Regions from separate parts of the Paenibacillus sp. HWE-109 genome, predicted to be linked through region 1. Evidence: riboswitches for the same ligand, from Rfam matches in the RefSeq annotation. Region 1 holds a riboswitch; each other region holds the start of a gene.

Region 1 (10,955 bases):
CGCCGTTACATTTGTTTTAAGGACACTCTCTTCCTTGGAGTGAACTTCATCCGTGACGACTTTATTCAAATAATAAGAAGAAAAAATCGTACTAAATAGCATCGGAACCAGCGCGATAAAAAGAAACATGACTGTCATTCTAGCCTTGAACGACTTCAGCGATATGATTCTTGTCCACCCTCTTACATTAGCTGGTTTCTGTAAACTCATTATCTCTTCTCCCCTTCACTAATAAATTCAAACAAGTAACCTATTCCTAGTAATTTCGACAAATTCCTGCATAATACGACATTAGTGAAAAAACCCTGAGGGAAACGCGCGCCTGCCGCGCTTTCCGAGCAGTTAAGGCTGTATTTCAGCGTTACTGTCGGCCTCTTCGGCCGGCTTCGCCCCTGTAACGCTGTGAAACAGCCTTAACTTTCGGGGATGCGCGCGCCAGCCGCGCTTTCCGAGCAGTTAAGGCTGCATTTCAGCGTTAACTCGGCCTCTTCGACCGGCTTCGCAACTGTAACGCTGTGAAACAGCCTTAACTTTCGGGGATGCGCGCGCCGGACGCGCTTTCCGAGCAGTTAAGGCTGCATTTCAGCGTTAACTCGGCCTCTTCGACCGGCTTCGCAACTGTGAAGAGGCATCGGCCTGTATAACACGCACAGTCGTCTGAAGCAGCTCTACGGCACAGGACTTCATATCCAAAGCACAGTTAGCCAAGGCACGACAGTTTCGTTTACTATACCGCTTCCCGCAATATCGCTGGCTGCTGAATGATGCTTGGACAAAAATAGGCTACCCCAGAGGGTACATGGCCTTGAGGTAGTGAGCTGCTCCCCCTTTTATGCAAATAAGAGTCTTTAGCAGCTCTTATTCGTACAAAAAAGGGGGGCCTTTCATGAATAGAGGTTCTGAATGCATTTAGACTTAACAGTGGACACAGCGAATTGGGAAATTAGATAATAGACCTATCTAAATGACGAGGTGTCCGAGATGAGTGAATTCCGCCAACGGTACAATCAAAAGTTCAAAGAAGAAACGGTTAAGTACATTCAACAACATAGTAAATCGATTCCGGATATTGCAAACGAACTGAACATTCCAGCGAAAACATTGAGCAGTTGGGTCAGTAAATATCGCCAATTTCCAGATGAGCCCTTCGTAGGAAGTGGCAATCTACGTAGCCATGACCAGATCATGAAAGACTTGGAACAACGCAACAAAGACCTAGAGGAAGAACTAGCTATCTTAAAAAAGGCGCTGCACATCTTCAGCAAAGACCCGAAGTGAGATTCAAGTTCATTGATGACCACCGTTCAACATTTCGAGTTGAGAAGATGTGCAGCGTACTAGGTGTATCCAAGAGCGGCTATTATAAATGGCGAACCACACCCCCAAGTGAGCGGAAAAAGTACCGCGAAGCGTTGGCTAAAGAGGTGGAAAAGGAGTACTTGGAATCGGATCGGAATTACGGGAGTCCGAAAATTACAAAGGAACTGAGAAAGAAAGGTTTCAAAGTCGCTGTCAAAACGGTTGGGCGTATCATGAAAAAGAAGGGTTTACGCTCACAAGCTATAGGGAAATTCAAGGTGCAAACAACGGATTCCAATCACAGCCACCCGATTGCGCCAAATTGGTTAAATCAGCATTTTGATGTGTGTACAAGACCGAATCAAGTATGGGTTACCGACATCACGTACATCCATACACGTCAAGGAAACCTTTATTTAGCAAGCGTTCTTGACTTGTTTACCCGCAAAATCGTTGGCTGGCAGCTGGGCAATCGCATGACCGTGGAACTGACGCTAGACGCCTTAAATCAAGCATACGAAGCCAAAAGGCCGCCTAAAGGCCTTATCCATCATTCAGACCGAGGATCGCAGTATGCATCTAATGAGTACCGTAAACAACTGAAAGAATACCATATGATTCGTAGTATGAGCCGTAAAGGCAATTGCTACGATAACGCTTGTATAGAGGCTTTTCACAGCATTCTCAAGCGGGAATTGGTGTACAGATATAAATTTCAAAGCCGCCAAGAAGCACACCAACGAATCTACTGGTACATTGAGTTTTTCTACAACAGGAAACGTACGCACAGCAAGCTTGGCTATTTGTCTCCAGACAAGTTTGAATCCCAGTACTACAAGCAAATAAAACTGATTTCTTAGCTCTTTTTTTTGTGTCCACTCTATTGACTCAGATACAGAAAGACTCTTATCTCTGGTGAAACATGCAAAAACTACCCACACTCGAAGCAGTAAGAGTCTCTAAGAGCTCTTATTTGTGCAAAAAGGGGCCGTTTCACACGAATAGCAGTCCTTGGAGACTCTTATCAGAAGGCAAAAAGTAAAAGTTAGTCTAGAGGTCGTCGGTAATTTTCCTTTACCCACAATCTGCTCAAACAAGCAGCACTGGATGCAAAAAAAGGAGCTAAGCGCGTACCGCTTAGCTCCTTTTCATTTATCTTTTACCTGGATCGTAAGGCTCACCCAGAGCAGACGGGGCTTTAGCCCTGCCTACAGCGCCCGCCAAGACCAGAATCGTCAAGACATAAGGCAGCATGTACAGGAATTCCTGCGGGATGTTCTTTGAGAAATCAAACAACCGCATGAAGTTGTTAAGTGCTTGCGCCATACCGAAGAATACAGCGGCTCCGAGCGCGCCGACTGGATGCCATTTGCCGAAGATCATGGCGGCCATGGCAATAAAGCCTTGCCCAGAGATCGTATTGTGCGAGAAGGTGCTTGTCGTAGTTAACGTGATGGTTGCCCCGCCAAGACCGCCCAGCAAACCGCTGATCAGTACTGCGATATAACGAATTCGCTTCACTTTGATCCCGACGGTATCCGCGGCGCTTGGATGCTCGCCAACGGAGCGCAGACGCAGACCGAACGGGGTTTTGAACAAGATATAGTAGGTTAAGCCTACGAGAATTAAGGCGATATACGTCGTTGGATACGCATTGAAAAATGCAGGACCAATGTACGGTATTTTGGATAGAAGCGGAACTTCCCATTTGGAGAATACATCATTCAACGTTTCGGTTTGACCCGCGCCATTGAACAATACTTTGACCAGGTACAACGTTACGCCAGCAGCCAAGAAGTTGATAACGACACCGCTGATCACTTGGTTAGCTTTAAAAGTAATCGTCGCGACCGCATGAATGAGCGCAAAAATCAGCGCAAACAGCATGGCTGTCAGCAAACCGATCCATGGTGACCAAATCCCCATGTTGGCTTCTTCCGCATAGTAGGCACCCACCGCTGAAGCGAAAGCCCCTGAGACCATAAGGCCTTCGATCCCAATATTGACAACCCCTGAACGTTCCGAGAAGATACCACCCAAGGCTCCGAAAATGAGTGCGGTCGAGTAGACAAGCGTCGTGTTGATCAGTTCACTAAATTTCGAGAAAAACGCGTTAAGCATCGTGAGCAGGTCCATATTACGAAGCCCTCTCTTTCTTGCGTTTGCTATAGAACGGGATCAGTACCCATTTCACAATCCCTTGTGTGGCTACGAAGAAAATGACCGAACCGATGACGATCCGGATAATTTCCGGCGGAACATCGGCACCGAAGCTCATCCCTGCCGAGCCATAGGACAATCCGCCGAATAAGGCTGCTCCTAGAACAATCCCAAGCGGATTGTTGGCTCCTAACAAGGATACCGCAATACCATCAAAGCCATACCCCGGCGAACCCGCAGCAATGACTTGATAGTGGAACACGCCGAGAACCTCGAATACGCCGCCTAAACCGGCAAAAATACCGGAAATAAACATCGCTTTAATAATGTTACGGTTCACGTTCATGCCCGCATATTTCGCCGCATCCATATTATGACCAACAGCGCGAAGCTCATAACCTTGCTTCGTCTTCCAGAGGATAATATAGAACGCTACGGCTGCGAGTATCGCAATCACAGTACCCCAGTGCATTCTCGCATGATTCATAAGATCCGACAACCCGGCAAGACTCAGCGACGCGGAATCTTGAATCATATAAGAGCGCTGCTGCTTTGGCTCCAACAGAAACTGGTTGATAATGTAATTGGATAGAAACAACGCAATCCAGTTCAACATGATCGTTGTAATTACTTCATTAACGCCACGTTTGGCTTTCAGATAGCCTGCGATGGCTCCCCACAGTCCGCCGACTAAAGCACCGACGATTACGGCTAATGGTGCGTGGACAATCCACGGAAGTCCATGTATTTTCACGCCGATAAAGGTAGCCCCTGTCATCCCCATGATGAATTGGCCTTCTGCACCGATATTAAATAAGCCTGTCCGGAAGGCAAATGCCACGGATAATCCCGTTAAAATTAAGGGTGTAATCGCGCGAATCGATTCGCCAATATCATACGAATTACCGAAGATTCGTGAAAATAACGCGCTGTAAGCAGCGATTGGATTATAGCCGCCTACCAGCATTACGAGTGCTCCGAATATTAGCCCCAGTATAATCGCCACGATTGGATTCACCGCTGATTCACTTGTCAAAATGCGAGCAACTTTATTCATGAGCAGCCCCTTTCTCTGTGCGCTTGCTGCCAGCCATGAGCAACCCGATTTCTTGGTCGTTCGTCTCTTGCGGCAGCACTTCTCCCACAATTTGTCCTTCGTAGATAACGGCAATCCGGTCGGAGACATTCATAATTTCATCCAGCTCAAAAGAGATTAGCAGCACGGCTTTGCCTTTATTCCGCTGCTCGATCAACTGCTGATGCACGAATTCAATTGCCCCCACATCCAAGCCCCGCGTCGGCTGAGCGGCAATCAGCAGATTGGGATTCTTGTGTATTTCCCGAGCAATAATCGCCTTCTGTTGGTTGCCTCCCGACAAGGAGCGCGCTTTATTATAAATACTCGGCGTTCTGACGTCGAATTGCTTAATCAACGCTTCCGCATGGCGATCAATCGCCTCATAATTGAGGAAGCCTGCCTTATTATAGGCCGGGTGGAAATACGTTTCCAAGACCATATTTTCGCTCATGCTAAAATCTAGAACGAGTCCATGCTTGTGACGATCCTCCGGAATATGCGATAACCCCGCTTCAGAAATTTGTCTTGGCGTATGGTTGGTGATATCGCTGCCAAGCAGCAGAACATGTCCGCTATCAACAGCCCGCAGACCCGTGAGAGCTTCAATCAATTCGCTTTGACCGTTGCCGTCAACGCCAGCAATACCGAGAATCTCTCCGGCTTTCACCTCAAAATTAATCCCCTTGAGAGCTGGCAGCCCTTGCTGATTGCGCGAAACTAAATCCTGCACTTGAAGCACAGGCTGTCCAAGTTTCACTTCCGCTTTATTCACCTTGAAGGTAACATCGCGCCCGACCATCTTCTCAGCGAGAATTTGCGGATTGGTATTCGCGCACACCAAGGAGTCAATCACCTTGCCCCGACGAATAATCGTCACGGTATCCGCAATCTCCATGATTTCTTTGAGCTTATGTGTAATGAGAATGATGGACTTGCCCTCTGTGACCAGATTGCGCATGATAACCATCAATTCACTGATTTCTTGCGGCGTTAGTACAGCTGTTGGTTCATCAAAAATGAGAATATCGGCACCGCGATACAGCGTTTTCAATATTTCGACGCGCTGCTGCATACCGACGGAAATATCTTCGATTCTCGCTTTAGGATCAACACGCAATCCATATTGCTCCGATAACTTGCGAACTTTATCTTGCGCGGTCTTATAGTCAATATTCGACCCTTTTTTAGGCTCCATGCCCAAAATAATGTTTTCTGTTACCGTAAAAGGTTGTACCAGCTTGAAATGCTGATGCACCATACCGATCCCGAGCTCGATCGCCCGATTCGGACTGTCAATAAACACTTCTTGGCCCTGCACTTTAATAAAGCCTTCGTCCGGCTGATACAGACCGAACAATATATTCATCAGCGTGGATTTCCCCGCGCCGTTCTCGCCAAGGAGAGCATGAATCTCACCTTTTTGGAGTTTTAAGCTAATGGCGTCATTCGCCACAATACCCGGAAATCGCTTCGTAATGTTGCTTAATTCAACGACAGGCACTACTTCACTCATGAGATCACCCTAAGGATCAATTTTGTATTTCCTTAAAACTAAAGAACAAGGCTAGTTAAGATAACCAGCCTTGTTTGAACAAAAGTACATCTATCGTTCGTAACCACGACGCCATGAATATCTGGGCAGCTATTAAGGTTTCTCAGGAACTTTGATTTCGCCGCTAATGATTTTCGCTTTGTACTCGTCTACTTTTTTCAAGATATCAGCAGAAACATTTTTCTTGGAAGTTTCAGGAAGGCCTACGCCATCATCTTTCAGACCCAATACAACGACTTTACCACCTTGGAATTTGTTGTCGATTACGTCTTTGGAAACACGAGTTACCGCGTTGTCAACACGTTTCAACATCGAAGTCAATGTCACTTCGTCACCGAATTCAAGGGATTGGTCTTTATCGACACCGATAACCCATACTTTTTTACCGTTTTTGGAACGGTCTTTGGCTTCGTTGAATACACCGTTACCTGTTGAACCAGACGCGTGGAAAATGATATCAGCGCCGTCGTTGTAGATCGTTGCCGCTGCTGCTTTACCAAGGTCAGGCTTATCGAATGCGCCTGTGTAGTTGATTTTCACTGTTGCATTCGGGTTAACAGCTTTAACACCAGCAACGAAACCAGCTTCAAAACGTTTGATAACCGGGATGTCCACGCCGCCAACGAAACCGATTTTGTTCGTTTTTGTTGTAAGACCTGCAACTACACCTACCAAGTAAGATCCCTCTTGCTCAGAGAAAGTAACGGATTCTACGTTAGGAGCTTCTACTACATTATCGATGATCGCTAATTTCGCGTTCGGGTTTTGAGTAGCTACCGTTTTCAGCGCATCACCCATCAAGAAGCCAATCCCCCAAGTCAGGTTGTAGCCGTCTTTCACGAACTGGTTTAAGTTAGGCGTGTAATCAGCATCGCTTTTACTTTCCAAGTTTTTCACTTTAGCGCCAGTTTGTTTCTCAAGAGCTTTCAAACCTTCCCAAGCGCTTTGGTTAAATGATTTATCATTGACGCCGCCAATATCCGTAACCATTCCGATCTTGACATCTTTACCGCTGTTGTTGCTTGGTGCTGCGGATGCTGTTGCTGCTGCACTAGCAGCCGGAGTTGCGGATGCTGCGGGTTTCGTTTCTTCTTTTTTGGCACAACCAGATAGAGCCAACGCGGAGACAGTTACGGCCATAAGCGCTGTGGAAAGTACTTTTTTCATCAATGTTACCCCCAAAAAATAAATTTTAATTTCTACCTTGGACCCCGTAGGTTAGGTTGACCAGAACTAGTCAAAATATGTAAGACTGGCTATATTCGAGTGTATCATGTTGAAAGCAGACTGGAAAGCAGATCACCCTAAAATACGCATAATTCGTGATGTCAAACAAGTTGACATGTCCTATTTTGTAACCAGCCACAACTTAGGCTCCAAGCCCCAATTATTTATTATACTACCGCCGGTCAATAAAATCTAGATCACCCCATCTTAAATTTATCGGTCAAAAGGCTCAGAAATTGGTCGGGATTCAGCGGATTGCTGAACAGCTCTCCTTGAACCTCCGTACATTGCAAGAACTTCAGGTATTCCAGTTGTTCCTTGGTTTCTACACCTTTGGCAATCAAATTAAGTCCCAAACGGTGAGCCATGCGAATAATAGCTGCCGCCAACAATTGGTTCTCATCATCATCGACCAAATCCCGCACCAATGTGCTGTCGAGTTTCACGCTATCCAGCGGCATTCCCTCCAGTCCACTCCTCGTGAACAGCCCCGTGCACAAATCATCCATAGCAATGCGCACACCGATTTTCTTAAGTTGAATCAGCCTTTCACTAGCTTCCTGCACATTAGATGAGGTAATACTTTCGGTCAAATCCAGCTCTATCAGATCAGGTTCTATGCCCGTTTCTTTCAAAACACCAGCAATCTCTTCGATGAAGTGGTCATCTCTAAACTGCGAGGCCGTGATCGCGATTGTCATCCGCAAGGAGGGGAAGCCGCTCTCCCGCCATGCGCGCAGTTGATGACACGCTGTGCGAACAGCCCATTTGCCTATCGGCACCATGAAACCCATTTCCTCAGCCGCCTTAGACCAGCCTCCATAAGTCGTAGCCGCACTGTCTGCTTTACTCCAATGAAGGCTCGCTTCCATTCCAATTAATTGTTGATTCGTAATCGCATATTGCGGCTGATAAAGCAGTTCGAATTGCTCATGCTCCAAAGCCTGCCTAAGCTCCGACTCCAGATGAGCCTTGCTCTTCACCATGGCATCAATCTCCGATGCGTAGAACTGGAATTGATTGCTTCCTCGCTTCTTGGCCTTGTACATGGCTTCATCCGCATGTTCGAGCAACTGCTCCGCCACAGTTCCATCTAAGGGGTATAAAGCAATCCCCATGCTGGCCGTAATCACAACCGGCTTTCCTCCAAGGATGAAAGGCTCTTCCAGAGCTGATTGAATACGGGCAGCCACGAACCTCACATCCTCCGGTTTCGCAAAGGATTCCAAGAGAATGGCGAATTCGTCTCCCCCCTGCCGGTATACCGTATCCGATCCCCGCAAGCAGCCCAGCAGGCGCTCAGCGGCAAGTCGAATGAGACGATCGCCATAGGCATGACCTAACGAATCATTCACTTCCTTGAACCTGTCCATATCCAGGAACATAACAGCAGTCAACTGTTCATTGCGCTTCGCATGCAGAAGAGCCCGCTCCAATCGATCATCGAATAATCGACGATTAGGCAGTCCGGTCAACGTATCATGGTAAGCCAAAAAAGCCAATTGCTCACTCTTCTCATCCTGTGCACGACGCGTCAGGCGAAGATGACGCAGGCAAAGAGCAATCATGAAGCCGATTACAAATTGAATCAACACGCTAAGGAGAATATAAGCCCCTGGGGAGAAGGATGCGGTTACAAGCACGTTGGCCGCCAACAATAGGAAGCCGAGCACGCCAACATACACGACTGCTTTTGCTCTCACATGCTGTTTCCACTTATCCAGATCGACTTTCACGCGATTCCTCCGTTCTCATATGAAAAAAGGCTATTCCAAATTGGAATAGCCGTAGGTGTACCTGTTAGGTAAACTTCAACCTGTCGGTAGTTCAGCCATCCTCGCTGCATCTGCAACCTTAGACCTGTAACTTTGCGTCCTTACCTTTCGATAAGTTTGCCTTTATCATCGTATAGGTAATAAATGGGACTAAATAACTATATCATATTCCATTTGCCTTTGGCTAATTTTTCTTAGATCAGCAAGTTAAATAACTTAGGATCTTTATTGATCTCAATATAGCCGTAATCTTTGCTGGAGAGGCGCTCAATCAAACCGTCATAATCGTCCTTATTTTTAAGCTCAATACCGACTAAGGCAGGTGCATCATCCCGATTGTTCTTCTTCGTATATTCGAAACGGGTAATATCATCGGTAGGTCCTAGGACTTCCTCCAGAAATTCACGCAAGGCGCCTGCACGCTGCGGGAAATTCAGAATAAAGTAGTGCTTCAAGCCCTCGTAGATCAATGATCTTTCCTTGATCTGCTGCATGCGGTCAATATCATTGTTGCCTCCGCTTATGATGCAGACGACATGCTTGCCGCGGATTTGATCCCGGTAAGCATCCAGAGCTGCAACAGGCAGCGCTCCTGCCGGCTCAATTACAATCGCATTGTTATTGTACAGCTCCAGAATGGTCGTGCACTCCTTGCCAGAAGGGATAATCACGATATCCTCGAGCTTGTCTTTGCAAATCTCAAACGTTAATTGGCCGACCTGCTTGACTGCCGCGCCATCCACAAATTTCTCTATCGTGGACAGTGTCACGACCTTCCCTTGCTGCAGCGATTCCGTCATGCTAGCCGCACCCTCCGGCTCTACACCGATAATCCGCGTCCGTGGGGACACACTGTCCACATAAGTGGCTACGCCCGCTACAAGGCCGCCTCCGCCAATCGTCGCGAAGATATAGTCCGGCGTATCGGACATTTGATTCATAATCTCCAAGCCTACCGTGCCTTGTCCGGCAATCGTACGCACATCATCGAACGGATGAATAAACACTTTATTCTCTTGTTCGCAGTAAGCCTTGGCTTGTGTGGAAGAATCATCGAACGAATCCCCTGTCAGAATGACTTCAACAAAGGAGCCGCCGAATAGCTTAACCTGAGAAATCTTCTGTCTTGGCGTTGTCGTCGGCATGAAGATCTTACCCTGGATGCCAAGCTGCTTACAGGAATACGCCACGCCTTGCGCGTGATTGCCTGCGCTCGCACACACAACCCCGGCCTCGCGTTCCTCCGCCGTTAAGCTTTGAATCACGTTGTACGCTCCGCGAATTTTGAAAGAGCGAACCATCTGCATATCTTCACGTTTGAGATAAACGTTGCATTCATACAAGTTGGAGAGCAGCTCATTGCGTTGCAAAGGGGATGGTTCAATCACCTTGCTGAGCACATGATTGGCCCTAATAATATCTTCCAAACCTACTTTTCCGGAAACAACCATTCTCTTCTACTCCCTTTCTCACCAGTTCATTAAATAAAGTTTTAAAGTATATTGTAGCATATCTGCTACCATCTGTAAGAACTTTATCCAAGAGACCCAGCTGTCCTTGTTTCACATTCACTTGGTCGGGGTACTAATGAACAAGAAACCTTCAAAGGAGTGATTCCAATGTCAACTCAACCACGGAATATTGATATCGAGGAACGCCATGTGGAGAAAAAATCGGATTCCAGTCTAGTCGCCTCTACCTTCATCAAATATGCCGCCTATATCGTCATTATTTTCGGTGTTCTGTACTTCCTAGTGAACTATGTATTCCCGATGTTCTAGACGTGGAGAAATGAGCTAAGCAGTTTGCACTTGCTTAGCTCATTTTTTTTTGACTTCTACCGCAGTTTGGTGCTGAGCACCCC
Region 2 (10,955 bases), 650 kb from region 1:
ACGGTAAGTCGATTGACATCACGCTAGTGAAATAAAAGCAGAGGGCCTGCCCTCAGCCATGTGGTACATGAGCTGTCGGGCAGGCCTTTTATTATCCCTGTGGCGTCACAAACTTACGTTAATGATCAAACTGTTCAAAATAACGAATCCGCTCCATAATCGTCGGATGCGAACCCCGAAACCACTGCACCAGCTTAGGTTGTGTAACAGGACTCAGATTGACCTTGGCAATCTGCTGAAAAGCGCGAATCGCCGCGCTGCCGTCGCCAGTCATTCGCATCGAATACACATCAGCTCTGTGTTCAATCACGCGTGAAAAAGCATTCTGGGCAGGAGCCGATATGAAGCTCATTAGGGTAACAATTAGCAACAACACAGGCAGTGCTGCCAGATCCTGCTCCCCTTTTATCCCCCATACGCTTCCCCATCTTCGTACAAAGAAGCGATAGGCAAGTGAAGCAAGCCAAAATCCTACAAAACTAAGCGCAATCCCATACAGGATGCCCAGATAAATATGACGCTCAACGTAATGTCCCATCTCATGAGCCATCACCGTTAATATTTCGTCCGGCTGCAGCTTCTGCAGCATCGTATCCCAGAGGACAATACGGGCATTTCCCCCGATCCCATTGACATAGGCATTGATCGCTGAAGTCCGTTCTGACATATTCACTTGGTAAACTTGATCAGCAGGAATATGCGACTGTGCAGCAAGATGCAGAATCTGCTGTTTCAACGCCTGGTTCTGAAGCGGCTGGAAGTCATTATACAGAGGATCCAGCACAACGGGTTGAATAAAAGTAATAAACAAAATCATCGGTATCGAGATGAACCAGAACCATATCCACCACCGCCGGGGGCTTCTTCGAAGCAGCCATCTAAATATGGCTGCCATCACAATCGTGCCCAGAAGATTCACTACAAAATCCTTACCTTGATCACTCCAAAAGATAGCTAGCGTTTCGGTCGAAATCCCGTATGCCCGATCGATTCGGTACAGGAAGATATCTACCGGAAGGAAGAGCACGTCCAGAAGGAGACTGAACAAAAGAACAAAAGCAGCCATTTGCAGAAATGATGCTCTGAACAGCTTTTCCACGCCATTGCGGAATCTAACCGCTGCACCGAGCAGAACGAGCGTTAACCCGATTTGCAGTGGAGAACTTACAAAGTAAGCTAGTGAGCGTATCCGGGATAACGATTCTGCCTTTGCGATTTCTTCGTTCGTCATGAAGGTATGCGGATCTGCCAACGTGCCTACCATTTCATGCGGAATATGAAATAAATCCCCTTTTAACAAATACACAACAAAAGTTAACACATAGACACCAAAAACCCCGATTATCCCTACATACAGACGTTTCATTCGCTACCTCCACCAAGTTAGACACTTGCCAGCTTTTGGTTCATGAATCGGACAATATTCCCGGCATCCAGCGGTTTGCTTAAGAAATAGCCTTGAATTTCATCACAGCCTAGTTGAGATAACAGCTCCCACTGTTCGAATTCCTCCACACCCTTGGCAACGACTCTTTTCCCTAGACTATGCGACAAGGCAATCCATCTATGTATAGTAGCTTGATCCATTTCACTCTTCAACATATCCCGGAGGAACGTTGGATCCAGTTTTACAGCATCGAAAGGCAGCTTATGCAGCAAGAATACGGAGGGAAAGCCGGATCCCACATCATCGATGTTAAGCTTGACCCCATATTCCTGAATTTTTTCGAAAATTTGACATGTTAGGTAGACGTCAAGCAGCGCAGTTTGCTCTTTGATCTCCAAACAAAGGTGAGCAGGTCGTACGTTCGTTCGTTCAAGCACCTCAGCTAGCCTGTCCAGAAAATGGGGATCCAAAAATTGCCGCGTCGATAAATTCACAGAGACTGGTAATGTGGACAATCCTTCCTGCTCCCAGACTTTCAGCTGTTCACAGACTCTGTTCAACACCCAGTAGCCGATTTCCAAAATGCTCCCGTCATCTTCAGCAGCAAGCATGAAAGCATCAGGAGGCAGGAAACCAATGCCTGGTCTTACCCAGCGTATCAACGCCTCAGCCCCGATAATATAACCTGTCTGCATTTCAATGAGAGGCTGATAGTGAAGTACGAACTCCTCTTCATCAATGCCTTTTTTGATGCCCAGACTATGCAGATAGCGATGCTGCTCAACTTGCCGAAGGGAGGGTTCATAGATAACGAAATCACCGGGCCCTTTGCTTCTTGCTTCGTACATCGCCATATCTGCATACTTCATCAGATCTTCAGCGTGTTTGCTATGAAGCGGCGACAGGCATATCCCCATGCTTGCGGTAACAACAAGGTCTTTGCCATCAAAAACGAATAGATGGTTGCATACATCCAATAGGCTTTGAGCAAGTGACTCCAGTTCTTGCTGGTCACTTATTGCAGGAACGATTAGAGCGAACTCGTCTTCGCCTATTCGTGATACTAGCGCACGTCGCGGTGCTGTTTGCTTTAGCAAATCAGCTATTTGCTTTAGCAGCGAATCACCTGCACCGATACCAAGCGCAGCATCCACTTGTTTGAACTTATCCATATCGACCAAGATGACGGCGAAGGCCTGAAAACTGTCATTGACCAAATAATTTTCCAAATGATCTAGAAAGGAACCTCGGTTCAAGAGTCCGGTATGAGCATCATGTTCAACCAGATATTGAACTTTATCTTCCGCTGCAACATCTTTTTTGATTTCCGTCAGAAGCACATAATGCAGTGGGTCTCCTCGCCAAATCATATCATGGCTCTCTGTTTTTACCGATTTCACCTTGCCGGTCCTTGTAATGACGGAACATTCCACAGGCAGTGTTTGGTAATACGCCCCTCCGCTCATCGTATTCTCTTCTCCAACGAACTTTCCAATAGGCTCCAGCATTAGTTCATTCGGTAAATATTCCAGTAGCTGCGCCGCTTGAGGATTTAAATCCACAATAATCCCCTCCTGATTCACCACGATAATGGAGACTGGGGAAAGATCATACAGCATCTGATACGTTTGATTAATAGAAGGCAAGAAATCGTATTTCATTATCGCATAACGCAGAAAGTAACCAAACCAAAGCATAGAGAGCATCGCAAGATCCGGATAATTAATCGTGTTCAAGAGGTCATGTGCTTCATCAAAGACTGAAAAAAATACGCCCCAGAAATAAGTCATTACATAGCCAATGCACATGATGCGGATTTGTTTGCGTTTTAATTGTAAATCATACCGTTTTACATACCGGAAACCAACTAGGAGCAACATCAGGCAAATGGACATCGCATATACGCTTGTACCTAAAGTTAGAAATTGAAGACCACGGCTCCATATATCTATTTCCCAGGGACCCTGATGAATAAGGTCGACGGAAAACCAGGAAAGCGGCAGCAGCAAAACAACACTTGGTACTAAAGACCCATAACATAACAAAAATACTGAGATTTTCGACATTCTTCGGAATCTGCCTGTTAGCCTTAAAGAGAAATGAACCATAAAACACATCAGAAAAAAGGAGGGAAAGTCCATGAATCCTAGCACAATCGGATAGGTATAGGAAGCTGGTACCCAACTGATTAGAAAGTTCCCTATATAAGGAATAATCGCTACTAGAAAGCTGATCGCCGCTATCTTATTCAGCGAACTGTACCGATTCCGCCTGTATACTTCCAACGCCATACGAATCAAGAGCAACATGGGTATAGCATAAAGCAATGCGGATATCACAACTATTAGCATGGAGAAGGCTCCTCATCATTTCGTACTTTTCCATCCAACAAAAAAAGAAACCTTGCTTGAAGGTTTCTTGATCACCTAAAAGCGGAAACTGGCTGGCATTCGACAAAATCGAGTAGCCCCTCTAGCTTTGCGTCCTTGACTTTCATCAAGTTTGCCCTTATCTCTTTTACGGAATATTCTTTTCATTAGTTCTGGGACTTTATTCCTATTTATTTTATATCATGCGAACGTATTTTTCGTCAATGTCAGTGGACAGGATTGCTTTTACAAGTTTCACATGGTGTAATGGAAAGAACGATGAATTCGGAAGTGAAACAACGATGAAAAAATGGTTATTTACTTTTCTTGTGCTTTTCTCCATCTTTGATATCGCTTATGCCAAGATGACCTCACCCGCGACTGAGCATACATCGGCTGTAGCAGCAATTGAGCCTCAAATCGAAGTACGAACAGATATCCACTCCGTCATGCAACCTACACCAAGCATCCTCCCTACGCCCACTCCCGAAGAAGCAGAAGACCACGGGATCATCCCTGCTCTTTCCCAGCTGCCTGAGCTTCCGAATGGCTGTGAGGCGGTAGCCGCAACGATGCTGCTTAATTGGGCTGGACTTCCTATTACCAAAGAAGAGATGGCAGACAAGCTGCCTAGAGGCCCCATGCCTTATGAAAATGAAGATGGCGCCTTTATTGGCGGCAATCCCAAAGATGTCTTCGTTGGTGATCCTTATCAAGCGGGATACGGGATTTATCACAAACCAATGGCCAAGTTAATGGATGGGTTGCTGCCTGGGCAGGTGAAGGATATTTCCGAATCTTCATTTGAGAATTTGCTAAGCGTCGTCGCTGGCGGGAATCCCGCTATGGTTTGGGCAACCGAGCATATGGATGCTCCTTATCTGGACCTGGAGTGGCAGGACGAAGAAGGCGAGCTTGTTGAGTGGTATCAACCGGAACATGCCTTGCTCCTGACTAGTTGGGATGCTGACTTTGCGTATATGAACGATCCTATGACTGGCGGGCAGGAATCTTACGCATTAGCAGATTTCAAATATGCGTGGGAACGGATGGGCTCGCAGGCCATCATCATCAACAAAAAAGCATGAACAAGTTCAGTGAATCTGAGCTTGTCCATGCTTTTTTTAAAGCGGATCTAGTTGTACCGCAGCCTGCTTGCCACTTAACTGAATGCCTGTTTGTTTACGCCCGCTTGCGCTTAGATCTTTCACCAGGTTCTCAAGCAATTCCTTGGCTTTGGCCCCTTCTTTGCCGGAAATTTTCACGACAAGGAGGACGGCGTCTCCAGCTTTGAGGATTCGTTCTGCTTGCTGTCTTTTGGTATCCAGGTCGTGGTCCTCAATATGCGGCGTTAGGCGCAGTTCCTTGACCTTGAGCGGCTGATCCTTTTTGCGGGCTTGCTGTTTCTCCTGCAGCGCCTCTTGCTTGGCTTGGCCGGAACCGATCAGCTTGCAAGGCGGCGGACTGCTCATCAAGGATGTGCAGATGAGATCCACCTTGAGCTGTTTCGCCAAAGCAAGGGCTTCCTTCGTGGGCATCGTGCCCAAATCTTCGCCATGCAGTCCTGTAAGATGAACCTCGGATGCTTTGATTTTCTCATTCTTAATCATTGTGATTACACCTAATCTTTCGCTATAATGAACCCATCCCTATATGAGGCTGGTTAAGGAGCTGTATATATACTTATGAACAACAAAGAATTAGAAGAGCAAATGATTGAAAATTACAAGCGTGAAGAGCATATGATGATTCTTGTATTTGCTCAGTGGTGCATTAATCACCAACTGGATCCTGCCGCGCTTTATCATAGCGCTTATCCAGATCAGCCGAACAATGAGTCTTTGCAGAAAGCACTTGAACTGACCGTTCCTAGAGAAGAAGCCGGCGAAGTCCCTGACGATACGGTGCTGGGTGTCTTGTCGTTATTCGGCAACGAGGAGCTCGCGTTCATCGTCACACAGGAAATAGAGAAACGCCCGAGAACAAGACAGGAATGATGCTACTGCATGTTGAAAGCATCGGCCAGCAGCTCAATCGTCCGCAGTCTGGTTTCCCAGTGATAACCGCCGGCAACGATCATGACTTCATCGACTTGGTAGCTTTCCGCTAAACTCAGCAGCTGCTGCTTCACATGCCCCGGGTCGCCTACGATCATGCGCGACCGATTGTCCCGAACCCGGGTTTGATCCCAATCCGAGTATCCATAATCTGCGGCTTCTTCAGGCGACTTCACTCCGGTGAATTCGCCTTTCTCCATTTGCAGAATGCGCAAATCGAGGGAAGCCGCAAGCCCTTCTGCCTCCGCCTGCGTCTCGGCGCACAGCACATAAATGCACACCGTCGCCTGCGGCACGACGTTCAGTGCGGACGGTCGGAACGAGCTGCGGTAGCTGCGCACCGCTTGCTGCCCTCCCGCTCCGTTAATGAAGTGCGCGAAGCAGAACGCTGCGCCTGCCTGCGAAGCGTACACCCCGCTCTGCCCGGTGGAGCCGAGCAGCCATACCTGCGGCACTCCGGCCACCAACGGGGTGGCGCGGATGCCCTCGAACACATGCCCGGGTTCCACCGAGTCGGTGAGGAACCCGAGAAGATCTGTGACTTGTGCGGGGAAGCGCTCCAGTCCCTCGAACAGATCCGCGCTGACACCTCGCAGCGCTTTGGCCGTATGGGGCGTTCCTCCGGGCGCACGCCCAATACCAAGGTCGATGCGGCCTGGATACAGCGCTTCGAGCATGCGGAAGTTCTCAGCGACCTTGTAGGCGCTGTAATGCGGCAGCAGGACGCCGCCGGAACCAAACCGGATGCGGCTCGTACGGGCAGCCAAGCTGGAGATCAGCACTTCCGGCGATGAACCTGCAAGTCCCATGGAGTTATGATGCTCCGACGCCCAGAATCGGGTGTAGCCGAGACGATCAGCAGCTTGCGCCAACGCCATCGTTTGTTGCAGCGCATCGCTATGCGTATATCCGGACGAAACCGGTGATTGATCAAGGATACTTAGCTTCAGCACATCCATACCTTCTTTCTAAATCATCTACCGATCTTGATTATACAACGCACAGCCAACAAAAGAAAAAGGACAAACCCCTAAAGGCATTGTCCTTTATACACTTATACATCAGTATCCTGCATCCCACTTTGTTGCTTACTAAAAGTGTATGGCAGACGACTGGCTTTATGACAGCATTTTTATTTAAGCTGCATCCTTCGCTTTCTCGCCCGGCTGTTTCTTCTTGAATAGCAGAGGGATAAGCGCAAACAGAGCATACATGCCAACCGCTGCATAAAACTTTACCGACCCGATCTCTTGCAGGGACGCGCCAAATACGTTGTATACCACGGCGCCCGGAATGATGCCGATCAAGGTGCCCCAGGTATAATCCCAGAAACGGATCTTCGATAAACCCGCTCCATAACTGATGCCATCGAAGGGAAAGAAAGGCATTAGCCGCATATAGAGAACGACCATGAACCCTTTCTCCTCAGCCTTTTGATCAAACGATTGCAGCTTTTTGCTTTTAAGTATGCGTTGGAAGCTATTGCGCCCCCACCTGCGCGTAATGTAAAAGGAAAGCAGAGCACCCGCTCCCGCTCCAATGATATCGTAGATGGTTCCCCAGAAGGCACCGAAGACATAACCCCCATATAAGGTTAACGGTGTGGCAGGAAACAGCACCAAAGGACGAAGCGTATAGACAATGATGTATAGCAGACCTCCGATAGGCCCTAGCTCTCGCAGCCACTCGGTGATGCCGTCCAAATCCAGTTCATCCCAAACGCCGGTCCATTTCATAATAAGCAGTCCGGCTCCCGCGGCCAGAAACCAGCCAACCAGCACCCAAAGCGACTTCGAACGCGCCATGGCTTCCCTCCTCTGTACCGAACAAAGTAACTTCTTCGAAGCCCTGTATATGCTTTCCATCTTACACAAATCTGGTGGCACATATCAACACGCAGGAAACCATTGATGGTGAAGAACAGATATGATAAACTGCTCCCATCTCCTGTCCATTATTTTCCGCACTTTATTCCTTGCCGATCTGCCTATTTCGCATCTACTGGAGGAATTTCACATGCTGCTGCGACGCAAAAGCATCTTCTTGACGTTATGGCTGTCCTATATTCTTATCTTGCTCATTCCTGTTTCAGGTACCTTCGTCCTCTATACGAATATGGAGAAAAGCATGGTGGACAACGCCAACCGCTCGAATTTAGCTATGCTGGAACAAGCTCGTCAGGTCGTGGACAGCAATTTGCAAGAACTGGAACAGCTTGGCATCCAAATTGCCACCCAACCGAAACTTCAAACCTTATGGACACTCAAAGACAGTGAAAAATATATCCAATATGAGGAAGCCGTCCGCGCGCTAAAAACGATACGCAATGGCCCTCCTTTTGTTGATGATTTCTACATTTATTTGCGTAATGAAGATACCGTTATTTCCCCGAATTTAAAAACGGATGCCACTACCTTTTTCACCAGTCTATATCCTCTTCCAGGTATGAGCTTGGATCAAGTCCGTTCTAAGCTTCTAACCGGCTATCACTATTTAAGCTATTGGCCGACGTCAGCTCCAAGCCCGGATCAAGCAACCAAAAATGTTGTCGCCAGCGCCATATCTCTGCCTCTGGGAGAGAACAGCAATGTGGAAGGCACCTTAATTATGCTGATCAACGAGCAGCAAATCCTCGATCTATTGAAAGGTATTCAATGGGTAAACAACGGCTCCATGTTTATCCTCGATGCGACAGGCCAAGTGATCGTATCTACTAGCAGCCAGTACAAGCTATCCCCTAGTTTGCTCGCAGAAACCGAGAACTCTAATGGGTACAAAAGCTATGATGTTGAAGGTAAACCGCAAATGCTTTCTTATACGACCGGTAAAAGCGGTTGGAAATATATTTCCCTCGTTCCGAAGAGCGTTGTGTTGGAACGTGTCAACGAAATGAAGACATGGGCCTTATTCTTGCTGGTACTTGTTGTTGCGGCAGGAAGCGCAGCAGCTTATTGGATGGCTTATCGCAGCTACAGCCCGATTCGCGATCTCGTTTACAGCCTTAATAAAGGAAAAAGCGATCCGCGCCAGGGCAGTGCGAACGAATATGAATTCATCCGCAATTCCATTGCCGAGTCCGTTGCTGAGGGCAAAGCGCTTGAACAGCAATTAGCAGGGCATCTTCCCGTTGTACGCGCGACTTTTCTGACAAGGCTGCTCAAAGGCGAAGTGGAACAAGCGGAGATCACGGATGACTCCCTTGCCTTCATGGGCGTAGATCTGCCTCACCCTTATCTTGGCGTTATTCTCGTTGAAGTCGATGACAGCAACGAATTCCGAATGGAAGAGAGCGATCGTGATCGCGCCCTTGTGCGTTTTATTCTGTTTAATTTAAGCAGCGAATTGATTGGCAATTCCGGTTATGTCACAGAGACCGACAGCAATCGCTTAGCGCTGCTCTTGAATGTCCCTGATGATTCCGAGGAAACATTCCGCAATCGCGATGCGTTAATTACCGAACTCAAAGCCATCATCGAAGGTCGCTTTCGGATGAAGATCACCATCGCAACCAGTTCCTTCCAAAGGGGAAGACTGGAAGCTTCACGCTGCTACAACGAGGCTCTCAACGCCCTTGATTATCGGATTATTCATGGCATCAGCTCCGTCATTCATTACAATGAAATCCGTATCCAGGAACGAACGTACTATCACTATCCGATGGAAATCGAGGCGCAGATCATCAATTGTCTCAAAAGCGGCGAATATGACCAAGTCGAGCGTTTGCTTAATGAACTGTACGAGCACAATATGGGGACGCGCGACACGACACCTGAACTAGGCAAGCTGTTATTTCTAAACTTGCTGTCAACGGTGCTGAAAGTAACGAATGCGCTCAAAATTGACGAGAAGCAATGGCAGGTCGGTGCGACCGACCCTGTTAAACTGATTATTAACAGCACCTCTGCTGACGATATGCTGAAGAAAGTGAAAGATCTGTGCTTATTTATTTGCAACAGCGTTCAAGAGGCTAGATCCGAGCATAATGAACGTTGGAATGAACGAATGAAGACCTACATTGATGAGCACTACGGGGATCACTCCCTTAGCTTAACTTCCATCGCTGAACATTTCGGAATGACACCGCAGTATATGTCCGGATTGTTCAAGAAACAATATGGCATTAACGTGACCGACTATATGATAGAGGTGCGGATGAAAGAAGCGAAGCGCTGGCTCGCGGTTCCAGGTATGACGATCCTGCAAGTTGCTGAGCAAGTTGGCTATTCGACCGATATTGGCTTCATTCGCGTTTTCAAGAAAATGGAAGGAATTACGCCTGGGAAATACCGCGAAATGCAGCAAAGAAGCGATAATCTGAAAGACAGTTAGAGGGTATGAAAACTGGTTTATCCTTGATCTGAAGCGGTGTTTATCCTTCATTAGAACGTATTGTAGGCAGCAGGAGTCTGTTCTTCTATATTGAAATTGCGGACAGCGATAACCGTAAAACAATATGCACAGGAGGGTCACCCAAGCATGAACAGAAAAAAAAACGCGATTCAGTTTACCGTGATCACAGCTACAGCACTCTCATTGTTACTTGCAGGATGCAGCAGCGAAACGGCTAAGCCATCCCCGGCAGCAACAGGAACTTCCACAGGCGCAGCATCCTCTGCAGCCCCAGAAGTGAAGTATCCTACTTCCTTCAAGTACTGGGTTCCTATGAACGGCAATGCGGCCGCTGTGATGAAAAACTACAATGAGATGGCCGCCTACAAAGAGATCGAGAAGAAAACCGGCACTAAGGTAGAATTTCAACATCCACCAACGGGTCAAGAAAAAGATCAATTCAATATCATGTTAGCCTCTAACAGCTTACCTGACGTAATTGAGTACAATTTCGCATCCGGGATGGGACAATCGACCGCCCAAAGCCCAGATTCACTAATTAAAGGGAAACAAATTCTTCGTTTGAATGAACTGATTGAGAAGAACGCACCCAATTTAACGAAAGTGCTGAAAGATCATCCAGAATTCCGCAAAATGATTACAACCGATGAAGGCAATATTTATGTGATGCCTTTCTTGCTTGGAGACGAGCAGTTGAGTGTTGTTAATGGACCTATTTTCCGCCAAGATTGGCTAGATAAATTGGGCCTCAAAGTACCGACAACCATCCCTGAATGGGAAACCGTGTTAACA
Region 3 (10,955 bases), 2.0 Mb from region 1:
TGGCAAATCACGTCGTTGACGGAAGCGCATGTCGCATATTGATAACCATGATAGCCCTTTTGCTCTGGTGTAGCACCGTTGTTGGCTAGAAAGCTCTCGACGAACTGATCAATTTCCCAGGTGGTGATGCCTGGGCGAATCATTTTAGCGATTTCTTTGTGGCAATCAGCCAGAATACGGCCGGCTCTGCCCATTTTTTCAATTTGTTCTTTGGTCTTGATGGTAATCATGACGTTCCACTCCTCTGACGGTATTCTTACATTATGTCCATTTTGCTGACCATAGCTTCATTTCTTTTAATATTTGATGCAAATCCTCGCCTTTTGGTGTCAGCGTATACTCGACCGTAACAGGCACAGTAGGGTAAGCCATTCTTTCCAAGACCCCATGCTCTTCCAGGTGCCTGAGAATATCTGTCAATGACTTGGGACTAATGCCAGTGACTTGGCGCTGCAGTTCACCGAATCGCTTCGTTCCGCAAAACAATTCTCGCAGCACGAGAAATGCCCATTTGCCGCCAATTACTTCAAGTGTGCGTTCAATGGAGCATTCAATTTCTTTGGGTACTTTCGGAATATAGTTGCTGAGTGGAGCGACTTTTTCATTCTCTAGGGTTGACATAAGTTCGCTTCCTTTCAATGTATAATACCCGACACTAACGTAGAGGTAAGTAAGTAACCAGCCTGTATTTAGTGTCAATTGTTTTCACTACTATGTATTTTAAAGTTCAGGCCATGAATTAGCAAGACTTACGTACTTTGTTTGCGTCAAGATATGTTTACGAAGGTTCCATGGACAAAGGTTGATTTCGTGCCTTAGATTCTTTACAATAAGAAATAAAATTATAGTTTCAGGAGATGTGTACATATGAACGTCAAAATTTCTCGTAACGCAGCAAAAGTACTTCAATTGGAGCTTGATAAAGAAGAAAACAAAGGTTTGTTAGTTCGTGTACAAGTGACTCATTCCCATGGTGACCACGCTCACTACGGTTTAGGTCTTGACGATAAATCAGAAAATGACGTCCTTGTCAGCACGGATAAAGGGATTGATGTAATTCTGGATAAAACTGAGCCTTTGCTTGATGGCATCCGCATTGATTACTTCTACACACCGGAAGAAGGCTTCATGATTACAAACCCAAGCAAGGGGAATCACGGAGATCACTAATGCGCAATGATATTCGCATTTGTGATAAATGCAAACATATGAAAGTGAAGACCGCCCTTTCAAAAATAAGCGTCATTGCTCCAGAAACTGAGGTCAAAGTAGCTTGTAAATCGTATTGCGGCCCTTGTTCTCGCTTTGCTTTTATTTTCATTAATGGCCGCTATGTAACAGCCCCAACGGAAGATGAAGCCATTGAAAAGGCAAAAAAATATGTGAAATAACGAAAAAGCATCCGCTCATTCTGTGAGCAGGATGCTTTTTTGATTAGATAAGGCTGAATCCATGCGGATAAGTGTCGATAAGCAAATAAGCCATCGGATCTTGTTTGGTGTAAACGCGGAGTTACTCCAGCTGCCTCACAGAGGAAAGGGAACTACAGTGCGCTAATCTAGCAAAAAGTGGTATTATCGCGAGCGAGAGGGAACTGCAGTGCGCTATATTTGTTATTTGAAGGGAAACTCAGCGCTTTGCGTGGAAATAAGACACTGTAGTTCCGCTATGACTCTAGAATCCCTGCTATTTGCCTAAATAGCGTACTGTAGTTCCCATTAACAGGATTTGTCCGCTTTGAAGAGGCTGATTTCTCAGGGCGGCGAAGCCGTTTTTTTAATTAAGCTTGGACAGCGGATTTCTCAAGCAGTTTACGAATTTGCTCATCGATTTTACTTGGCTTTGTAGTAGGGGAGAAACGTTTGAGGACGCGGCCATCTTGATCAACGAGAAACTTCGTGAAGTTCCATTTAATGCCTGAGCCAAATATACCGGAAGTCTGTTGCTTCAGGTGGCGGTACAAAGGATGCGCGTCGGATCCGTTCACATTTATTTTGGAAAACAGGGGGAAGTTGACGCCGAAATTTAATTGGCAAGCCTGTTGAACCTGTGCATCGTCACCGGGTTCCTGATCCATGAATTGATTGCAAGGAAAACCCAGCACGCTGAAACCTTGATCTTTGTAGGTGTCGTGGAGCTCTTGAAGTCCTGTAAATTGGGGAGCCAATCCACAATTCGTTGCCGTATTGACGATAAGTAGTACTTGACCCTTGTAGTCAGCAAGGGATTTCTCTTCACCGCGGATCGTTCGAACCGTAAATTGATGAACGTTCAAAAGGATCACCTTCTTCTATATATTTTGTACAAATTAATTGTACACAACTTTTAGTCGTAATGCAAAGATTAATTTATTTACAAAACATTCATATCTCTCTAACACTGTGCGAATAGACAAGCCGTAAGCTAATCTCAAAGGAAGATATCAGATCATTGGAGGGTTAAAATGAAAAGATTTTTCAGAAGAAAACGTTTGCTCCTATTGTTTGCCGCTATGGGTACCTTAACCAGTGCAACTGTCGTTGCAGCAGGTCCGGCAGCGCTGGAAGCTATTGCGGTAAAGTTTCCAATAACATCCGGTGGCAAAACGCTAACCCTGGACAAGGATCCCGTTGTCATTGACGGCAGTACCTATGTACCCCTTCGCACGATTGGTGAAGCACTGGGGAAGCAAGTGGAATGGAATGAATGGAACCAGTCCATTTCCCTCAAAGATATTCCGAAAGTGACAGGGAAATTTGAGTGGAAAAATGCGCCTGTTCTGGACAAAGGGATTCAAGAAGGCGGCTTCTCCGGTTTAGTGCATCTGCCCAAAGATGCTCCTAATACGTTCTATTCGCTTGCGGATCGCGGACCTAATGGTGAAGTAGGCAAAGATAAACTACGTACATTTCCTATTGATAGTTATATTCCTCGTTTGTACAAATTCAAAATTACAAATGGTACGATTGAAATTCTGGAAACGATTAAACTCTCCTTGCCGGACGGCAAAATCGATAAAGTAAGCAAGACCAAATACATAACAGGTTTACCGAATCTAGACGGAACAGATGAAGTGCCTTACGATGAGAAAGGGGCAACGAAACTTTCCTATGATCCGGACGGATTGGACTTGGAAGGTATCGCCTACAGCCCATCTGATGATACGTTTTGGATTTCGGATGAATATCGGCCATCCATTCTTCAAGTTAAACGCGATGGAACGATTCTAGGCCGCTATGTGCCAAAAGGTTCCAAAGAGAAATTAGTACAGGCCGGCGCACAGATCCCTATTTTCGATACGCTGCCTGAGGTTTACAACAAACGTATTGCCAACCGTGGTTTCGAAGGTGTGACGATTTCACCAGACGGTAAATTCCTATACACATCCATTCAAAGCCCAATGGCAAATCCGGATAAAAAAACAGGGGAAGCCTCCAGAAATCTTCGTATTCTTAAGATGGATTTGGCGACGAAACAAATCGTTGGTGAGTATGTGTATGTGGCTGAACAAGCGGGAATGTTTGCGAAAGTGAATCAAAAAGATATCGTTATCAGCGATATGTCGGCTCTTTCTGGTGATGTGCTTTTGGTGGATGAGCGTGATAAAAACGCGGGCGCGGATGCTCAGTTGAAGAGGATCTACAAGTCCGATTTCTCCAAAGCAACGAATATTTTGGGGAAAGCGGCCAGCAATAACTTGGAAGGGCTATCCATTCAACAGTTGAAGGATCAAGGGATTCAGCCTGTAAGTAAAGAATTGATCGTTGATATTGCCAAACTTGGCTATCCCTATGAGAAAATCGAAGGACTAGCGGTCGTTGACAAAAATACGATTGCCATTGTTAACGATAACGATTTCGGTATCAGCTATGATGAAAAAGGCGTATTGACGTTAACGGGAGCTCCTACACAATTGCAACTTATTCAAGTAACAGATGACTTATCGACTAAATAGTTGGACAAACAAAACCCAGGTCAACGAGCGGTGCTCGCGGATCTGGGTTTTCTATTCAAACGATATCGGCAAGCGCTTTTTCTACGTGTATGTACTTGAATGTAAATCCATTCGCAAGAAGAACGTGCGGGAGCACCTTCTGGCCGTCTAAGAGAAGGGTGGACAATTCGCCGAAAATCAGCTTCAGCACGAAAGCGGGGAGCGGGAATAAGTTAGGCCTGTGCATCGCTTTCCCTAATGCCCGTCCGAATACTAGATTGGTCACCGGATTCGGCGCTGTGGCATTGACCGGTCCAACGATGGCATCGTTCACGATGCAGAAATCGATCAATCGCACCATATCTTCAATATGGATCCATGAGAGCCACTGCTTGCCGCTGCCTATTCGGCCGCCAACGCCAAGCTTGTAAGGCAGAGCCATTTTGGGAAAAGCGCCTTCTTGGCCATCGAGCACAAGTCCTACGCGCACTTTGACGATTCTGGGTCCTTTGATTTGATCTGCCGTGTGTTCCCACTGCTCGACGACGCCTGATAAAAAATCGACTTGACGATGAGGACTTCGCTCATCAAATGTCTCTGTCTCTGAAGTACCGTAGACGGACATACCGGAAGCATTGACAATCACTTTGGGTTTGGTGGTCATCCTTTCAACCAGCTGTGCAACCTGTTCAGCGGCCTTAATGCGTGATTGGACAATTCGCTCTTTGGCTTTCGAGGTCCACCGTTGATTAATGGATTCTCCAGCAAGATTGACGATCGCATCCAAACCTTCGAGGTCTTGTGAAGAGGTTCGCAGTTGCTCCCATGTTACAGTACGCGCATGCGGGCTCACAGTTTGGGCTGAACGGGAAATATTGATTAATTCATGGCCTTGCTGCTGCAAATGTGAGATCAATCGCTTGCCTATAAAGCCGCTGCCGCCGGTAACTGCAATTTTCATTGATCAGCACCTCCTTACGAGTATTATAGGTGTTGTAACCTCTATTTTCCAACGATTGTTATTCTTCGATTTACATAGATGTGTTATATTGGAAATAAGGAGGGATGCTCATGTTTCGCTTTTTATTCGGAAAATCATCCAAACCGCCCAAGCGCAATCGTCCTGGAAAATCCAAACCGAGTTATCGCGCAGCAGATTTACCTCAAGGGCTTGGTTTACAAGCTGGCATTCCATTAGATCGTCTAGTCGCTAAATTGGACAGCGCACTTCCGCCTGATTATGTAGAAAGACTCCAATATCGTGTCAAAATCGAACACCCGCTTATGAGTGATGATGAGTTTTCTTGTAAATGGTTTGAATTAAAGCGATTTTTCCTCATGAATCTGATCTTAAAGCGAACCCCGATGTTCAGCCACGAAATCGACGATATTTGGCATGAGATGTTGATGTTCACACGGGAATATCAACGGTTCGGAGAGCAATTCGCAGGTGGCGTTATTCACCATGCGCCTGAGCGCGAACCTAAGGAAATGCCGGGAGAGCGCGCATGGTTTGACTGGGTATATGCGCATTTATTTGAATTTGCGCCAACCAGCGCCCGCTGTTGGAATGGCTTCTTCCGTAATCCGTTGGATAAGGAACGAACAGACTTGCTTCGCGGCGGGAACGAAGAGGAGATCGCCGCGCTGTGGTTTGATATGGAGCAAGCGAAGCGATATCCCGAAGTGGCTGAAACGATCCGCTTGCTCGTAGCGCAAGCGATTTCGGAAGCCGAGAAGGCCGCGAACAGCCGCAGGTTTGAGGATACAGGCTGGCAGAACTCCTTATCCGGGCCTAACAGTATGGTCTACTTAGCAGGCGCGATGATGTTCTTCTCCATCAGCGAAGCCCACGATTACACGAGCGGTATGGACTCGTATATGCCTGAGAATCAAGAAGATATAGAGAAAGACAGAACCTCCAACTGCTCGGCGTCAGGCTGCGGTGGCTACAGCAGCGGTGACAATAGCGGCGACAACAGCTCCGACGGTGATTCTGGCAGCGGCAACAATTGCAGTTCCGGATCGGGTTCCTCCTGCTCATCTTCCAGCTGCGGTTCCAGCTGCAGCAGCTAGCCATTAAACCCAAATCAATCAAAGACTGTTCTCAAGGTGTCCAACACTTGAAGACGGTTTTTTTGTTGTGCGCTCTAAATCCAACAAAAACCAACAAATCGAAGACACCAATCGCTAATTTTCGTGTATAATTGGAATTCGATGTTCATTTGATTGACCGTCGGTAAATAAAGTGGTGATAGGAGTCTCTTTACATGAATCGGTTGCGTGGTTTTCTTGGTTCATATCATCCCATTGTGCATACGCTGCTGTTGGGAACGGTGATGGCTAGGGCAGCGTCATCGATGAGCTTGCCGTTTCTTGCCATCTATTTGGCAAGACATTCGTCCATGAGTCCCGTCATGATCGGGGTCGTTATCGGGATGGGCTCTCTGGCAGGAACGGTCGGCGGTTTTATTGGCGGGACATTATCTGACCGATTTGGCCGAAGAATTATTATGTTAGCCGCACTATTTGGCTGGGCATTCGTATTTCTGGGCTTCAGTGTCGTTAAATTACCGCTCCTGTTCATGCTGCTCAATATGCTGAACGGGCTCTGCCGGTCCTTCTATGAACCGGTATCGCAGGCCTTGATGGCAGATCTGACAGAACCTGCGAAGCGGCTTAGCGTATTCTCATTACGCTACATGGCCATTAACGTCGGGGTTGCTGTTGGTCCATTGTTAGGTGCTTTTTTTGCCACCTGGAGTGGAGCGCTTCCTTTTATGATCACGGGTCTCATTTATTTTATTTATGCCGTTACCCTGTATGTCCTGTTAAGCAAGTTTGGCATTAAAAAAATCGAAGGTGAGAAGAAATCACCTGTTACTTTTGGTTCTGCATGGCGTGTCATTCGCAGTGATATGACTTTTCGCTACTATATTTTAGGCGGTATCATTGGCGCAATCGGCTACTCGCAGGTCATGGTGACACTTTCGCAATATTTGGAGAAAAGCTTTGTGGATGGCGTCAAAATGTTTGCCATTCTGATGAGCGTTAATGCAATTGTGGTGATTGCCATGCAAATTCCGCTTACGCGCTGGTCCGAGAAGTATACACCGCTTGCAGCTATCGTTTTTGGCAATTTAATGTTTGCATTAGGCGATATTGGATTTGCGTTGTCGCATTCGCTTATTTGGCTTATTGTGTCTATGAGTATTTTTACATTGGGTGAGATCTTGAATTACCCGGCAGCGAATATGTTGATTGACAAATTAGCGCCTGAGCATATGCGAGGAACGTATTTTGGTGCCCAAACTTTAACGAACGTCGGTCACTTTATGGGCCCATGGATTGGTGGATTTTTGCTTGTTTCCTATGGGGGCAGCACGTTGTTCAACAGTATGGCGGTAATTACATTGGCGGGTTCCATTTTCTACTGGAAAGGCACGATTCGTCAAAGGTTGCTGAAAAATACGTCGAAAAAAGAAAATTTATGAAAATAATTGAAAAATTAGTTCTTGAGAACTATTCGAATTCAAAACAACTTCCCTTATTCTTGAGAGTGTAGATCAGTTAAACCAAGTTCATACCGTTACAACATGTTACACATCTCGACAAAGGCAAAGCTGACGAAAGTCAGCGACGCAAAGCTAAAGGGGCTTACTTGTCCTGAAACGGACAAATTGCCAGCCAGCTGCCGAACGATTGGGTATTCAACATAGAACCCCTCCGATCGGAATAATCGCGGGGTTTTTCTCTGTCATAACCAAATGAATTGTACGAATAAAGGAGGACCAAGCAGCATGCAGTCTGAACTACATGAAGAGCAAAAAGTAACTTCGCTATGTGGTAATCATGTTGCCCGTTTGGTTCCGTCTTCAGACGGACCAAAGCTGATGATTAATCGAGAAGAATATGCCTTGAATGAAAATTGCTGGGATGTTGAAATGTTTCATGGGAGAAGCAACAGCATCTTGATTTTCTACTGGAAAGGCGAAGTTAAGCTATCCGTAAAGATACCGCCTATTGCTCAAATCGAAGCATTTTTGAATAGGCTTTATCAATGTTTGTCTTCCAAGTTAAGAACGGTGCAGCCGATTTAGGCGTACCGTTCTTTTTTTCATGCTTGATGCGGAAGCGCTCATCGCAAGACAAAAGCATTGTCACGAAACGACAGAAGCTGATATAATAATTAACAATAAGGTATGTAGTGCAAAAGGACTACGATTAGGGGGCTACACGAGCATGAGATTAATTACACGTTCGGATTTTGATGGTCTGGTATGTGCGATGCTTTTCAAAAAAATGAACATGGTGGATGAAATGAAATTCGTCCATCCCAAAGATATGCAGGACGGCTTGATTGAAGTTACGGAGAACGATATCTTGGCCAATGTCCCTTATGTGCCTGGTTGCGGTTTATGGTTTGATCACCACTCCAGCGAGCTTGAGCGTATGGGCGAGAAGGTAGCGTACAAAGGTGAAACGCGGATTGCCCCAAGCGCGGCACGTGTCGTCTATGATTATTACGGCGGCCAAGAAACCTTTGGCGATATCGATGATATTATGCAAGGCGTAGACAAAGCGGATTCGGCACAATTCAGCAAAGAGGATATTTTGAATCCAAGCGGCTGGGACCTGTTGTCCTTTATTATGGATGCCCGCACAGGCCTGGGTCGCTATCGCGATTATGCAATCAGCAATTATCAACTCATGGAAGAACTGGTCGAGCACTGTGCGACGAAATCTGTTCATGAAATTATGGAACTGCCTGATGTGAAGGAGCGTGTGGCACGTTACCTGGAATTGGACGTTCTCTATCGAGACATGCTGCAAACCTATACACGTACCGAAGGCAATGTCATTATTACGGATCTGCGTAATGTAGAGACCATTTATCCAGGCAATCGTTTCATGGTATACGCCCTTTATCCGGAGCAAAACGTATCGATTTGGATTGTCGACGGCCGCAATAAACAAAACTGTGTATTCGCGTGCGGTCATAGCATTGTCAATCGCTCCTCCAAGACGAATATCGGAAATTTGATGCTCCAAAATGGGGGTGGAGGTCACCAGGCTGCAGGGACTTGTCAGGTGGATTATGACCAAGCTGAGGATGTATTGAAGCAAATTATTGCAACGATGAGAGCAGACGGTTAATTCTTACAACCAGCCGCAGGACAGGAACCTCCCTGATTGCGGTTTTTTGACTAGAAATCGGCATAGGAGGCATCTCTATGAGATTGGAAAAGAAGAAATTGCAGGCTAAGGGAATTAAGGTGGAGCCGGTGCGGATTGATCCGATTACAGGAGATAAATATACATTTTTTGCAGATCCGGACGGGCTGCCTTTGGAGTTGGTGGAACATGTCTAGTGAAAATAGGAGAACGACGGAGCAGGAGCCCAAATTGAGCTTTGCCAAAGGGTGTCTGTGGAGTCTTGTTGTGATGATCCCTGTTTGGGCTATTTTTATTTGGTTCTTTTTCTTTAAATAAAAGCCTTTGTTAGCTTGATTGGATGAGAACTGCTGTTGGCAGGCTGATCGAATGAGCGACAAAGGTTTTTTTTAGTATTTTGTATAGGGTATGGGGGTATGGTATATTCTAAAGGGGGTGAATTAATTCTATGAAGACAATTTTAATTGTTGATGATGAAGAAAAAATTCGTGAAGTTGTTGCGTCCTATTTGCAAAATGAGGGCTATCGGGCTATTCAGTCCGAAACAGGGAACAAAGCACTTGAACTCGTTCGAGGTGGCAATGTGGATCTGCTTATTCTGGATCTGATGCTGCCGGACATGCCCGGTGAAGATGTATGCAGGGCGATACGGCAGTTTTCTCCTGTTCCTGTCATCATGCTAACAGCGAAAGTTTCGGAGGATGACCGCGTCCAAGGATTAACACTCGGTGCCGATGATTATGTCTTGAAGCCGTTTAGCCCACGTGAACTAACAGCAAGAGTTAAAGCTATACTTCGTCGCACGCAGGAGGATTCGCTTCTTGCAGAAATTATTTCGTTTCATCATGAGGATCTTGTCATTCGGCCAATGAAACATGAAGTTTATAAAATCGGCAAACGGCTAACTCTAACTCCGAATGAATATAAATTGCTGCTGATTCTGGCGCATCATCCTAACCGAACGTTTACACGGGAGGAACTCGTTGAAAAAGTGCTCGGTTTTGATTATGAAGGCGATCATCGTTCCATCGATCAACATGTCAAAAACCTCCGTCAAAAAATAGAAACGGATCCCAAAAAGCCTCAATACATCGTCACCGTTTACTCCATTGGTTATCGGTTTACGGGAGGGGAATCATCGTGAGAGGGTTATACGCACGAATTGTCATCGCATTTATTAGCATAGCTTCCGGTGTTTTGCTCATCTCAACCATAGCGTTTATCGTAACGACACATTACCACTTCTCCTTATATCAATCTCAAACGATGGAGATGAACTCACCGACATTTGATGCCCATTTTGAGCAGGCAGTAGTACAGTCTGTTCTTTGGTCTGCCATTCTGTGCATATTGCTCTCCGTTCTGATAAGTCTTTTGGTCGCCAAGAGAATCACAGCTCCGCTGATACAAATGAAAAAGGTCGCAGAGCGAATGGCGCAAGGAGAACTTAGAGCAAGAACAACAGTCAAAGGAAATGACGAGATCGCCGATCTGGGGGGCTCCCTTAATCATCTTGCTGAACAACTGATGCATCAAGAGCAGTTGCGTAAAACGATGACGGCTGATGTGGCGCATGAATTAAGAACGCCGCTTGCAACACTCAAAAGCCATATGGAAGCGATGATAGATGGCGTTTGGACGCCAAGTCCCGAGCGACTGGAGTCTTGTTATGAGGAGATTGAACGTTTGCGATTCCTGGTAGGCGATTTAGAGCAATTAACGGAAATGGAGTCCCCCCATTTCAGGCTGAAGCTGCATCAAGAAAATGTAGCAGTCATTGTTCATCGCAATATCGAAGCGATTCGGGCTTCTTTTGACCAAAAGGGAGTTCATCTTGTATTTGAAAGTTTAACTAACGTTGAAACTG

The links. Region 1 has a riboswitch for cyclic di-GMP ahead of LOZ80_RS29860 (putative bifunctional diguanylate cyclase/phosphodiesterase). Riboswitches for the same ligand answer to the same signal wherever they lie in the genome.
Region 2: another riboswitch for cyclic di-GMP. It lies ahead of LOZ80_RS26945 (EAL domain-containing protein); the one in region 1 lies ahead of LOZ80_RS29860 (putative bifunctional diguanylate cyclase/phosphodiesterase).
Region 3: another riboswitch for cyclic di-GMP. It lies ahead of LOZ80_RS21165 (hypothetical protein); the one in region 1 lies ahead of LOZ80_RS29860 (putative bifunctional diguanylate cyclase/phosphodiesterase).

Annotation. Positions count from the first base shown of each region.
Region 1 covers NZ_CP091881.1:6,953,916-6,964,870, forward strand. The annotation lists gene LOZ80_RS29825 (methyl-accepting chemotaxis protein) at 1-210, opposite strand, end outside; partial or broken gene LOZ80_RS29835 (IS3 family transposase) at 982-2,159, shown strand; gene LOZ80_RS29840 (ABC transporter permease) at 2,452-3,435, opposite strand; gene LOZ80_RS29845 (ABC transporter permease) at 3,437-4,516, opposite strand; gene LOZ80_RS29850 (ABC transporter ATP-binding protein) at 4,509-6,050, opposite strand; gene LOZ80_RS29855 (BMP family lipoprotein) at 6,183-7,256, opposite strand; gene LOZ80_RS29860 (putative bifunctional diguanylate cyclase/phosphodiesterase) at 7,514-9,052, opposite strand; cyclic di-GMP riboswitch class I at 9,135-9,223, opposite strand; gene ilvA (threonine ammonia-lyase IlvA) at 9,286-10,542, opposite strand; gene LOZ80_RS29870 (hypothetical protein) at 10,711-10,872, shown strand.
Region 2 covers NZ_CP091881.1:6,302,305-6,313,259, forward strand. The annotation lists gene LOZ80_RS26935 (chondroitinase family polysaccharide lyase) at 1-35, shown strand, start outside; gene LOZ80_RS26940 (M48 family metallopeptidase) at 119-1,366, opposite strand; gene LOZ80_RS26945 (EAL domain-containing protein) at 1,384-3,738, opposite strand; cyclic di-GMP riboswitch class I at 3,819-3,904, opposite strand; gene LOZ80_RS26950 (C39 family peptidase) at 4,059-4,844, shown strand; gene infC (translation initiation factor IF-3) at 4,881-5,366, opposite strand; gene LOZ80_RS26960 (hypothetical protein) at 5,442-5,753, shown strand; gene LOZ80_RS26965 (LLM class flavin-dependent oxidoreductase) at 5,756-6,766, opposite strand; gene LOZ80_RS26970 (TVP38/TMEM64 family protein) at 6,950-7,618, opposite strand; gene LOZ80_RS26975 (helix-turn-helix domain-containing protein) at 7,830-10,142, shown strand; gene LOZ80_RS26980 (extracellular solute-binding protein) at 10,290-10,955, shown strand, end outside.
Region 3 covers NZ_CP091881.1:4,976,222-4,987,176, reverse strand. The annotation lists gene map (type I methionyl aminopeptidase) at 1-230, opposite strand, end outside; gene LOZ80_RS21205 (winged helix-turn-helix transcriptional regulator) at 262-621, opposite strand; gene LOZ80_RS21200 (iron-sulfur cluster assembly accessory protein) at 868-1,170, shown strand; gene LOZ80_RS21195 (YuzB family protein) at 1,170-1,391, shown strand; gene LOZ80_RS21190 (glutathione peroxidase) at 1,781-2,275, opposite strand; gene LOZ80_RS21185 (esterase-like activity of phytase family protein) at 2,444-3,934, shown strand; gene LOZ80_RS21180 (TIGR01777 family oxidoreductase) at 3,990-4,874, opposite strand; gene LOZ80_RS21175 (glycine-rich domain-containing protein) at 4,985-5,989, shown strand; gene LOZ80_RS21170 (MDR family MFS transporter) at 6,184-7,407, shown strand; cyclic di-GMP riboswitch class I at 7,520-7,612, shown strand; gene LOZ80_RS21165 (hypothetical protein) at 7,714-8,013, shown strand; gene LOZ80_RS21160 (exopolyphosphatase) at 8,156-9,070, shown strand; partial or broken gene LOZ80_RS21155 (VOC family protein) at 9,163-9,285, shown strand; gene LOZ80_RS21150 (response regulator transcription factor) at 9,537-10,232, shown strand; gene LOZ80_RS21145 (sensor histidine kinase) at 10,229-10,955, shown strand, end outside.